4 regions of the Bacterioplanoides pacificum genome follow, and region 4 is predicted to be linked to each of the others. Evidence: predicted binding sites of a transcription regulator. Region 4 holds the regulator's gene; each other region holds the start of a gene.
The links. Region 4 encodes sigma-54, which starts transcription at its own class of promoters, with help from an activator protein. Its sites were predicted from a motif close to TGGCACNNNNNTTGCTNT; they were not measured.

Region 1 (3,127 bases), on a different contig from region 4:
CCTTCCTTCTCCCCACGCCCGAGGACATTCACTACCTGGCGCAGGCTGGATTGATACGCAGTCAGATAGAAGTCGGTATGGATGGCGTTATCGCCCGCTGCCAGTTTGACGTACAGACCGCCCTGCGGGTTACCGGACGCGCCTTGTGCGACGCCAAGGCGGTCGACCAGGGTGACTTTGATGCCGCGTTCAGCCAGCGCCCTGGCGGTGCTGCAACCTGCCAGACCGGCACCCACGATCAGTACTTCATCCGGTTTTTGCTGGTCCGGACGATTCAGTAGCCAGGGCTTGTGCCAGTGTGGTGGCGGCAGCTCCGGGCCGTTTTGCTGCGTATAGCGGCCTGCCAGCATTTCCCGCTTGCGACCGAAGCCCGCAACTTTAGCTACCTCAAAACCTGCCCCCCGGATACCGCGGCGCACGATACCTGCTGCGGTAAAGGTTGCTACCGTGGCAGGCTGGCCGGGATGCATGGCATGCAGACGACGCATCTGGCGGAACAGGGAGTCGCGCCACATCTCCGGGTTTTTCGACGGTGCAAAGCCATCCAGGTACCAGGCGTGAACCGGGCCACTCAGTTGCGGCAGGCAATCGTGTACATCACCAAACACCAGGGTTAACTGAACCTTATGCTGGGGCCAGATCAGCTGATGGAATCCTTTGATCGGCAGCGGATACTGCTGCAGTAAGAGCCGGGTAAATTCATCCAGTTCCGGCCACAGTGCCATGGCCTGCTGCAACTCTTCGCGGTTTAACGGGAATTTTTCGATGCTGGTGTAATGTAACCAGAGATCGTTGTCAGTCGCTTGCTTCAGGCTTGCTGCGAAGCTTTGCCAGGTCATCAGAAAGTTAAGTCCGGTACCAAAACCGGTTTCGACGATATCGAACTCTCCCTGCCAGTGTTGCCAGCGTTGTGGCAGGTTGTTGTGTTGCAGGAACACATAGCGGCTTTCATTAAGGCCGTCGTCTACGGAAAAATAAGGATCGTCAAACTGTTGTGAAACAGGTAAGCCTTGCTCGTTCCAGCTCAGCTCCGGGCTGGTCAGTGGCTTGTTATCAGGGGTCGGGTGTTTTGGTGTGTTGGGCACGGCATCATGATCGGGCTGGGAAAACAGCCATTTTACCTGTTTGTCGGGGCGTTAACAGGCCCTGACATCAGTAGTATACCGGCGTCAGCCGGCCGCAGGCGCTGTAACAGGGAAAGGAGCATATCAATAAAACAATCAGTAAAACCGGCAGTGTACCTGCGCCAGGAGAAGATCGCGAATCTGTCCGCTATTAATTACAAAAAACACAGTTGCACTCTAGTGGTGCGCTATGGATTCGAAAGCACAATAGCAGTGCCTTATTTGCAGGATTGGTGCCGGGTTGTTGCCTTCTGATGAGGCGCTCATCCTGACAATATTCTCCTGACTGGCTTTAATCTCCGCGTGTTAATGCCTTTGTTTAGGCGCGTCAGGCTTGTTTTATAACGCTTTTTTCTGCTTATCCGGACATTGCCGACAAAGTTGGTACGCATTCTGCTGATGGCTGAGTTATGTAATGCCAAAGACAACAATTTTTAGCCGCTAATTGGTTGATGCTTCAAACGGTGGCAGGGGCTGATTGCAACGCACCAAGGCAGTTCCGGGTGTGCAGGCTAAAACACAATGACAATGAGAGAGGGTCTCAGGTGGAAAATCTTGACGTAACCAGTATCAATAGTGCCGTTGAAACGCTGATGCAGAGTGCTAACACCATGTTTATTCTGCTGGGCGCCATCATGGTGCTGGCGATGCACGCCGGGTTTGCTTTTCTGGAAGTTGGTACTGTACGCCATAAAAACCAGGTGAATGCGCTGGTGAAGATTATTACCGATTTCGGCGTGTCGACGCTGGCGTATTTTTTTATCGGTTATCAGATTGCGTATGGCGTGGATTTCTTTGCCAGTGCAACGGAACTGACTCAGAACAATGGTTATGAGCTGGTAAAATTTTTCTTCCTGCTGACCTTTGCAGCTGCTATTCCGGCGATTGTTTCCGGTGGTATTGCTGAACGGGCAAAATTTTATCCGATTCTAATTGCTTCGGCATTAACGGTTGCTTTTGTTTATCCGTTGTTTGAAGGCATTATCTGGAATGGTAATTATGGCTTTCAGAGCTGGTTAGAAAGTACCTTTGGTGCGCCGTTCCACGATTTCGCCGGTTCTGTGGTGGTACATGGTGTGGGTGGCTGGATCGCGTTTGCTGCTATTACCATGCTGGGCTCGCGGAAAGGCCGCTACCGTAATGGCAAAGTGGTGGCTTTTGCACCATCAAATATTCCGTTTCTGGCACTGGGTGCCTGGATTCTGGCAGTGGGCTGGTTTGGTTTTAACGTGATGTCAGCTCAGACGCTGGATGGGATTTCGGGCCTGGTAGCAGTGAACAGCCTGATGGCTATGGTGGGTGGCACAATTGTCGCTATGATCGTTGGTCGTAATGACCCGGGCTTTATTCATAATGGTCCACTGGCCGGACTGGTGGCTGTGTGTGCCGGCTCTGACTTATTGCACCCGATTGGTGCCCTGATTGTCGGTGGTGTTGCCGGTGGTCTGTTTGTTTATGTATTCACTCTGGCACAGAACAAGTTTCCGAAATTTGATGATGTACTGGGTGTATGGCCGCTGCATGGCTTGTGCGGTGCCTGGGGTGGTATTGCTGCGGGTATCTTTGGCACAGAAGCCCTGGGAGGCCTGGGAGGGGTGACCTTTATGGCTCAGCTGGTGGGAACACTGGCCGGTATTCTGGTGGCCGTTGTTGGTGGTTTCCTGGTATATGGCCTGGTGAAAGCGGTGTCTGGTATTCGCCTCGATGAAGAGCAGGAATTTAACGGTGCTGACTTGTCGATCCATAAAATTGGTGCCACCAGCGACGCTGAATAAGCGCTTCATTTAACTGTCATTAAGTCGTTTCATTGATATACCCAGGAAGTAAACCTGCACTATTATCCTGACGGCTTGGGCATGCGCGCACAGCCCGACGTTGAAACGGCGCCATTGTCAAAATGCTGATTAACATTAACGCTGTAAAACAGCGGCGCAGGCACTCATGAATCCGTATCTTTTGTTTCTGCCGCCATTGGCTGTGAGTACGAATGGCTCGGGTTGGCA
Region 2 (3,127 bases), on a different contig from region 4:
CGGTCGCTGATGGAAGAAAAACGATCCGCCAGCCCCTGTGCTTCGGATATCAGGACTTCCCGTGCCGGTAAAGAAGAAGGGTCATCCACCGACGCCTGCAACGCACCAAACATTCGTTCCAAACCGGGCTGAATGCCGGTGCCCGGGTCGGCCAGTAAGCTGTCGATCTGACCCGCATTCTGTGCCAGGGTATCAAACTGATTAAAAGTTGAGGTATCACGGCGTAATTGTTCAGTCAGAAACTGATCGTAAACCCGTCTGACGCTGTCGACCGACACGCCGTTGCCCATCCACACACCACCCAGGTATTGCGGATTATTTTCGTTAAAATTCACTTCCTGGCGGCTATAACCTTCCGTACCGGCATTGGTGATGTTATGACCCGTCACCGATAACGCGGCCTGGTGAGCTTTCAGACCGGAAATACCAATATCTAATAAACTTGCCATCGTCGGTTACCTGTTCAGAGCTGAGTGGCCGCCGCCGGCTGCGCCGACAACAAGGAGTTCAGTGCCTGATTCAGAGTATCGCTGTTGGATACCCGCTGAATTTTTTCGCCGTAGGCCGGGTCAGTGGCATAACCAGCACGCTGTAATGCATGGCCAAACTGATCGGCTGCCAGACCTTTACCCAGCGCCTGCTGATAACGATCACCACTTTGCAGAAACTCGGCATAATCCTGCAGTCCGGCTGCCACCGATGGGTAAGAGCGGAAATCGGCGCGCTCGTTCACCCGCACCCCGGCGCGGTATTCATGGGTCTGAATATTGACACGTTCACCCTGCCAGCGCTGATCGGCTTTAATGCCAAAAAAATTAAAACTGTTATTACCCTGCTGGTCGGTGATCATAAACCTGCCCCAGCCGGTCTCCAGCGCTGCCTGGGCAATCACCGCTTTCGGATCAACATCCAGCTGTTGTGCCACCTGCCGGGCGTGCGGATACAAAGCGGCAACAAATGCTTCCGCAGTGGCAAACTGTTGCCCTTTATCACCGCGCCCGGAGGCAACAGGTGTTGTTACTTGCGGGCCGGTTGTTTCTTCCGCCGGCAAATCGGCAATAACCTGCTGCACCTGGTGCATCACTCCGTCCAGGCTGGAATGGTGACGACGCAAGTCACCCTGCTGCAGCTCCGGTTTATCCTGGGATTGGCCATAATTGCTTAACATCTGGCGATAAATCACGTCCGCCAGGCCGGTACTCTGGGAAGTCGACAAGGATAACGAGATCTGATCGTCGTACATTTTCTGGTAAAAATCAGACTCAGATGAGCTGAACAACGAATCTTCCTTAAACACCTGGTTGGCATCACGCATCGACGACAACATCATGTTCAGGAACATCGACTCAAATTGTTTCGCCACTTCCATCAGCGCGGCATCCTGATCCTGTTTACCGAGCTGACGAATGCTTTGTAAGCCGTGTACATCGGTATAAACGCTGGCTGCCTGTTGTTGTGTCTGAATCATAATTTCCACCTCTGAGGTGGAATATGCAGGATGTTTGCCAACTATCAGGGCACAAAAACAAACAGACGTAATACTGACATAACAGAGAAGCCGCCTCCGCTAACGAAGGCCGGCAGAGAAAGGATTATTGATCGGCAATGCGGGTATATTGATTCAGCTGGCGCCGGCCACGGGCTTGTTTGCCGATGTCAGCCTGCTCCTGTTCCAGCTCGTTTAATAACAGCTGCTCATCCCGGAGTAAGGTTTCAAGAAACAGCTGCTGTTCGTTGGTCAGATTAATCAGTTCATTCATTTCGGCAAACCACTGCTGCAACAGCTGGTTGCGTTCATCAATCAGTTCACTGACCCCTTGCCGCACTCCCTGGCGGATCAGTGACTGAATCTCCAGCGACTGGTTTTTAATACGGGAGAATTTTTCTGCGTTCATATCACAATCAACTCCGCTTTTAACGCTCCGGCCTGCTTCATTGCTTCCAGAATCGCCATTAAATCACCCGGCGCCGCTCCGACTTCGTTGACCGCCTTAACGATACTGTCGAGTGACACACCCGGGGCAAATTTAAACATGCGGTTATCACCGCCATCATCAATATTGATTTCGGTTTGTGGCACCACCACCGTTTCGCCTTCCGCCAGCGGATTGGGTTGTTCCACATTAAAATCTTCCGTGATGGTCACCACCAGATTACCATGAGTCACCGCCACCGGTTCAATCATCACATTCTGCCCCATGACTATGGTGCCGGTACGTGAATTAATAATAATTTTGGCCCGTTCTTTGCCAGTTTCGATCTGCAGATTTTCAATCACCGACAAATAACTGACTCGCTGGGTGGTATCCCGCGGCGCACTGACACGTATCGAAGTTGCATCAATGGCTTCGGCGGTGCCGGGACCTAATAAATCATTAATTTTTTCCACCATCGCTCTGGCGGTGGAAAAATCCGGCCGGTCGAGGTTAAAAATCAGGCTGTCCCCCCGGGCGAAGTTGGACGGCACCGCACGCTCTACGGTAGCACCATTGGGAATACGGCCCACACTGGGCACGTTCACTGTGATACTGGAGCCGTCGTTACCCTCAGCACCAAAACCACCGACCACTAAATTACCCTGGCCCACCGCATAAATATTGCCATCGGCACCTTTTAACGGGGTAAAAATTAACGATCCGCCACGCAGGCTTTTGGCATTTCCCAACGACGACACGGTAACATCAATACGTTGCCCGGGTTTGGAAAACGGCGGCAATTCTGCGGTCACGGTAACCGCTGCAACATTGCGCAACTTCGGATCCACACCAGGTGGCAGGCTGATGCCAAACTCGGTCATCATGTTACGGAACGTCTGGGTGGTGAACGGCGCTTTGTCACCCGTACCATCCAGGCCAACCACCAGGCCATAACCAATTAACTGGTTACTGCGCACGCCGGAAATACTGGTGATGTCCTTAATGCGTTCGGCCAGCGTCAATGAGGAAAAAAACAGCAGAAAAACAGCGATAAAAAGTTTCATAGTTTTACCTCAGAAAGGCCACCACGGAGAATTTAACAAACGATCGCCCAACCCTTGTTTGGTTGAATTATCCAGCGCACCACGACCACCAAAAGAAATACGCGCATCGGCGACTTTACTCGATGCCACGGTATTATCCGGGGTAAT
Region 3 (3,127 bases), on a different contig from region 4:
AATAATGATGCCATTCTCTGAAAAGTGGATGATTGGCGCGGTTCTGCGGTTCTGAATGGCGGGCACTACTGGTTTTTGCAGCTGGGTTTTGCGGCGAAATGCCTCGTTCTGGTGCGGACTGTGGTGACTGGCTGGCACTTGTGGTGCAGCTTGTGGTCAGCAGAGGAGCAGGCGGTTAATTAATCGCAGTGACATCATTTTGCTGAGCAGCTGCTAAACTTTTCGGCATTGTTCCTGACAGAGTGTTCCGATGGTTGATTCAACTGCATCCACTCCAGTTTCGCTGGATGCTTCCGATGGTGTCTCGCTGCTGCACCGGCGTATCCACGAATACGTTGCGGGTGAGCCATTACACGTCTTGCTGCTGGGGCGGAATGAGACCACCGAGCAGCTGGCTGCCGCTGTGGAAAGAGCCGGTTACCGGGCTAAAATTGTCGATTCCATTTCACATCTGCTGGCGCGCGAAGAACCGAATACCTTTGCCGTGGTGATTAATCTGGATGTGATTTCTGAGCGCCAGCACCAGTGGCTGATCGATCTGGCGGAAAGTAATAAACAATGGCCGGTGATTGCTCTCAGTCAGGTGGACACCCTCAGTATCCGGGCCACGGCGGTGCGTATGGGGGGCCAGGCGTTTTTTACCACTCCCTACGAGCCGTTGCGTATCGTCAGTGAGCTGGATGCTTTAAGTGAACGCTTTGAGCGTGATCCGTATCAGGTGCTGGTAATCGATGACCAGCAATCGGTGGCTGATTATTACGCCTCTGTGCTGCAGCAGGCCGGCTTTATTACCCAAACGGTCGTCACACCACTGACCGAACTGATGCCCTACCTGCAGAACCATATTCCCGATCTGATTCTGCTTGACCTCTATATGCCGGATATTAATGGCCAGGAGATCGCCGGTATTATCCGTCAGATGGATAATCTTATTTCGGTACCGATTGTGTTTTTATCCTGTGAAATGAGTCCGCGGCATCAGCTGCGGGCGTTATGCACCGGCGCCGATACCTTTCTCACTAAGCCGGTGCGGCCAGCGGATTTATTATCGGCAGTGGAATCGCGTATCCGTCGCGGCCGTTCGGTACGTAATCTGGTGACCCGGGACTCATTGACCTCGCTGTTAAACCGGCGCGAAACCCTGCGCCGGTTGCAGGAAGAGGTGGCACGCAATCATCGTTATGGTCACCCGTTCTGCCTGGTGATGGTGGATCTGGATAACTTTAAATTTATTAATGACACCTATGGCCATGCCATGGGGGATCGGGTGATTGTGCACTTTTCCAAAGCACTGGTGTCGTCTTTACGGGAAAACGATATCGTCGGCCGCTGGGGTGGTGAGGAGTTTGTATTAGGCTTGTGTGATACCGGCCCGGAAGGCGCGCAGCAGATATTGGCGCGGCTGGCGAAACACCTGGAAAACAGCAGTCCGGGGGATAATTTTCATTATACGTTTTCCGGTGGGCTGATCAGTTGCAGTGTCGAACACAACGTAGACAGCATGCTGGAAATTGCCGACCGCTGTTTGTATCAGGCAAAAAAAGAAGGACGCAATAAATTTGTCGTTCACCGGGCTGCTGACCACTGACAGCCATTTCTGGTTATCCCACCTTGGTTTATCCCACTCTGCTGGCCGTGTTTTGGTGCGCGGCCGCTGCTCAGGCACCAAATCCGTTCACTTTTTTACCAATTTATCCGCAACCGCCCGGTTTTTCGCGGCTTTTATGGCTGGCATTTAAATTGCTGAATAACCGCAATGATTTGTTCGGCCACAACGGCGTGGTTTAACAATAAGGCAACGAAGCACCACAGGAGACTGATGACCATGAGCCGATAGAGAGAATCATTATGAGCACACACATCGATACGGATAATTCGTCCGCAGAACGCATTATTGTTGTAGGCAATGGCATGGTTGGCCATCATTTTTTGTCTGCAATGGCCAGTGGCGAATACGCCGACCATTATAATCTGACCACCTTTTCTGAAGAACCCCGGCTGGCCTATGACCGGGTGCAGCTGAGCCGCTACTTTTCCGGTGCCAGCGCCGAAGATTTGTCCCTGACGGATGAACAGACTTACCAGCAACACAATATTCGTTACCTGCTGAACGATCAGGTGATTGCTATTAATCGCCAGCAAAAAACCATAACCACCGCCAGTGGCCGTTGCGAAGCTTACGATAAGCTGGTGCTGGCTACCGGGTCTTATCCGTTTGTGCCACCGGTTGCCGGCCATGATCAGCCTCACTGTCTGGTGTACCGCACCATTGAAGATCTGGAAGCCATTTCCGCCTCGGCACAACAAAGCCGTGTGGGGGTGGTTGTGGGGGGTGGTTTATTAGGACTGGAAGCCGCTAACGCACTGAAGCAAGCGGGCTTAACCACCCATGTGGTGGAATTTGCCCCCCGTCTGATGGCGGTTCAGCTGGATGAACAGGGTGGTCGGCTATTACGTCAGGAAATTGAAGCCCTGGGCGTTAGTGTTCATACCGATAAAAACACACTGGAAATTGTGGCCGGGGAACAGTGCCGTTATCGCATGAATTTTGCCGACGGCAGTTTTCTCGAAACCGATATGATTTTATTTTCAGCCGGTATCCGGCCTCAGGATACGCTGGCGAAGCAGGCCGGGCTGGCGCTAGGGGAACGCGGTGGCATTGTGATTAATCAGTACTGCCAGACATCCGATGCCGATATTTATGCCATCGGTGAGTGCGCCTTATGGAATAACCGGATATTCGGTCTGGTGGCACCGGGTTATCAGATGGCGAAAGTTGCGCTGGCACATATTCAGCAGAGCCACACGGGAGTGGCCGAGGTCCCTCAGTTTCAGGGGGCGGATATGTCGACCAAGCTGAAACTGTTAGGTGTGGATGTGGCCTCCATTGGTGATGCCCAGGGACAAACCGAGGGCGCCCGTTCTTTTGTATTTCAGGATGATATTAATAAGGTCTATAAACGGCTGGTGATTTCTGCCGATGGCAAAAAACTGCTCGGTGCGGTACTGGTCGGCGATGTGGATGCTTATGGCACCTTATTACAACTGAAACTGAACGATATGACCTTGCCTGCCGACCCGGCGGGTTTGATATTACCCGCTGCTGATAACGACACGGCCAGTGCCG
Region 4 (3,127 bases):
GCCGATGCATGGCCGCGCACAGAAAGGCATTGGTTACCTGCCTCAGGAAGCGTCTATTTTTCGCAAGCTGAGCGTCGCCGACAATATTATGGCCATTCTTGAAACCCGTCAGGATCTGAACCGCCAGCAGCGCCAGGAGCGGCTGGAAGGTCTGCTGGATGAATTTCATATTCAGCATATCCGCAACAGCCTCGGCATGGCGTTATCCGGTGGAGAACGCCGGCGGGTCGAAATTGCCCGGGCGCTGGCTGCTGAACCGTCTTTTATTTTACTCGACGAACCTTTCGCCGGTGTTGACCCGATTTCTGTGTCTGACATCATGGACATCATTCGCCAGCTGCGGGATCGCGGTATTGGTGTATTAATTACCGACCACAACGTGCGGGAAACCCTGGCGATCTGCGAAAAAGCCTATATCGTCGGCGGTGGTCATATTATTGCTGAAGGCAACGCCGAAGAAGTCCTGGCCAACGAACAGGTGCGCAAAGTGTACCTGGGTGATGATTTCCGGTTGTGAGTAACAGCCCGGTTTGTTGCTCACAAGCAATATTTATGACATCTCGGTTAAAACAGGGATTCCAAGTGCACGGGCTTTGCCTATAATGCAAAGTATTGGTTGGCCACATACGAGGCCTGACATTCGCGTGACTATCGACACTTTATGAAAGCATCACTCCAGTTAAAGATGGGTCAGCAGCTGACCATGACACCACAGCTGCAACAAGCTATTCGTTTGTTACAGCTGTCGACACTGGATCTGCAACAGGAAATTCAGGAAGCGCTCGACTCCAACCCAATGCTCGAAAATGAAGAGCACGACAGCGACGACTACAGCGACGGCAATGATCAGGGCGAAGGCAACGACTACAGCAACGACCAGGACAGTCGCGCCTCTGACAACGACAGCAACGACCAGCACAACAGCGATAGCCTGAACGACTACAGCGCCAGTGCCGATAACAGCAGCACGGCTAACGACAGCGATTACGATGTTCAGGGCAGCGACAGCCAGGAGCTGGGGGATCACTTATCCAACCAGCAACTGCCCGATGACCTGCCGGTCGACAGCAACTGGGACGACACCTATCAGCCTACCGCCGGCGTGGCATCCAGCGCTGGTCCGGCTGACGACGACTTCGATTACGATTCCCGCCATGCCACCACCGATGATCTGCAGGATCATTTATTGTGGCAACTCAACCTGACACCGATGTCGGACACCGACCGTGAAATCGCGCTGATGTTTATCGACGGCGTCGACAGCGACGGTTATCTGCACACCAGCATCGAAGACGTACTGGAAAGCATCGATCCGGAACTGGATGTCGAAGAAGACGAAGTCAAAGTCGTCTTACGACGCCTGCAACAGTTTGATCCGGCCGGAGTGTTCTGCCGCGACCTGCGAGAATGCCTGTTATTGCAACTGGCCCAGCTGCCCGCTGAAACCCCGTGGCTGACAGAAGCCCAGCTGGTGATCAGCGACTATATCGATATGCTCGGCAGCAAAGATTATCCGACCCTGATGCGCAAAACCAAGCTGAAGGAAGACAGCCTGAAGTCGGTGATGCGACTGATTAAAGAACTCAATCCGAAACCCGGTGCCGGCATCTCTCCCGACCAGGCAGAGTACGTTGTGCCGGATGTGATTGTACGCAATATCCGCGATGAATGGCGGGTCGAACTCAACCCCGACATTGCCCCCCGCTTGCGGGTAAACGAAAGTTATGCGGCACTGGTAAAACGTTCGGATAACAGCCCCGACAACACCTTTATTAAAGATCACCTGCAGGAAGCACGCTGGTTTATCAAAAGCCTGCAAAGCCGTAACGATACCCTGCTGAAAGTGGCGACCAAAATTGTCGAATACCAGATCGAGTTTTTCGAAGAAGGCGAAGAAAAAATGAAGCCGCTGGTATTGCATGACATCGCCGAGGCGGTAGGCATGCACGAGTCCACCATTTCCCGGGTGACCACACAAAAATACATGCACACTCCACGTGGCATTTTTGAGCTGAAATATTTCTTCTCCAGCCACGTCAGCACAGATACCGGTGGCGAATGTTCGTCCACCGCGATCCGTGCCATGATCAAAAAACTGATCGCCGAAGAAAACCAGCGCAAGCCGTTAAGCGACAATAAAATTGCCGCCATGCTGGGTGACAAGGGGATCAAAGTCGCACGTCGTACGGTGGCAAAATATCGTGAAGCCATGCATATTCCACCATCCAACGAACGCAAGCAGCTGATCTGATCAGCCGTTGATACACCTCAGACAAAATTAAAGAAGGAGTCTGATATGCAAATTAATGTTAGTGGCCACCACGTGGAAATCACTGAAGCAATGCAAGCCCACGTGGAAGAAAAAATGGGCAAAATCACCCGTCACTTTGATAACGTGACCACTGCTCAGGTCACTCTGACCGTGGAAAAAGACGAACGTCACCACGCCGAAGCCACCATTCATGTCAGCGGTGCCGACCTGAACGCCAGCGCTGACAGCGACGACATGTACGCGGCCATTGATGCCATGATCGACAAGCTGGACCGCCAGGTGCTGAAGCACAAAGAAAAAATGGTTGCCCGCCAACACGGCCACTGATTATTACCCAAGAAGGTTGATCCATGACCATCGCCGATATTCTGAGCGCCGAGCGCACTGAAATTGATGTACCGATTTCCAGCAAGAAAAAACTGTTGGAATATCTCGGGCAGATTATTTCAGCGCAGCTGAAAGACAGCGCCGCTGACGATATTTTTGAGCGCCTGCTGGGCCGCGAGCGGCTCGGCAGTACAGGTATCGGTGAAGGTATTGCCATTCCGCACTGCCGTCTGCCCAACTGCGAACAGGCCTTTGGCGTGTTATTACGGCTGGAACAACCGATTGATTTTGACGCCATCGACCGCCAGCCGGTCGACCTGGTGTTTGCGTTGCTGGTACCGGAAGAAGCAACGGAAGAACATCTTCAGGTATTGTCGATGCTGGCCAGAAATTTCAATGAACCCGATTTCCGCCAGGCATTACGCAACGCTCCGGACGCCAGTCAGTTATTTAAGCGGGCATTGCTGGCCAGCTGACAAAAGTCATCGGCACGCCATAAACATCTGCTATAACTGACACACTCCCTAA

Region 1: a site for sigma-54 is predicted at 1,507-1,524, ahead of ACFOMG_RS11950 (ammonium transporter). Genes of this name have one in related genera too.
Region 2: a site for sigma-54 is predicted at 1,491-1,508, ahead of flgJ (flagellar assembly peptidoglycan hydrolase FlgJ). Genes of this name have one in related genera too.
Region 3: a site for sigma-54 is predicted at 1,730-1,747, ahead of nirB (nitrite reductase large subunit NirB). Genes of this name have one in related genera too.

What each region holds. Positions count from the first base shown of each region.
Region 1 is NZ_JBHRYB010000013.1:166,510-169,636, reverse strand. Features, by position in the region: gene mnmC (bifunctional tRNA (5-methylaminomethyl-2-thiouridine)(34)-methyltransferase MnmD/FAD-dependent 5-carboxymethylaminomethyl-2-thiouridine(34) oxidoreductase MnmC) at 1-1,085, opposite strand, end outside; gene ACFOMG_RS11950 (ammonium transporter) at 1,718-2,899, shown strand; gene ACFOMG_RS11945 (efflux RND transporter permease subunit) at 3,064-3,127, opposite strand, start outside.
Region 2 is NZ_JBHRYB010000001.1:711,800-714,926, reverse strand. Features, by position in the region: gene flgK (flagellar hook-associated protein FlgK) at 1-449, opposite strand, end outside; gene flgJ (flagellar assembly peptidoglycan hydrolase FlgJ) at 464-1,468, opposite strand; gene ACFOMG_RS03245 (hypothetical protein) at 1,593-1,895, opposite strand; gene ACFOMG_RS03240 (flagellar basal body P-ring protein FlgI) at 1,892-2,980, opposite strand; gene ACFOMG_RS03235 (flagellar basal body L-ring protein FlgH) at 2,990-3,127, opposite strand, start outside.
Region 3 is NZ_JBHRYB010000005.1:481,976-485,102, forward strand. Features, by position in the region: gene ACFOMG_RS06805 (GGDEF domain-containing response regulator) at 251-1,588, shown strand; gene nirB (nitrite reductase large subunit NirB) at 1,849-3,127, shown strand, end outside.
Region 4 is NZ_JBHRYB010000016.1:64,482-67,608, reverse strand. Features, by position in the region: gene lptB (LPS export ABC transporter ATP-binding protein) at 1-517, shown strand, start outside; gene ACFOMG_RS16230 (RNA polymerase factor sigma-54) at 662-2,251, shown strand; gene hpf (ribosome hibernation-promoting factor, HPF/YfiA family) at 2,297-2,599, shown strand; gene ptsN (PTS IIA-like nitrogen regulatory protein PtsN) at 2,623-3,075, shown strand.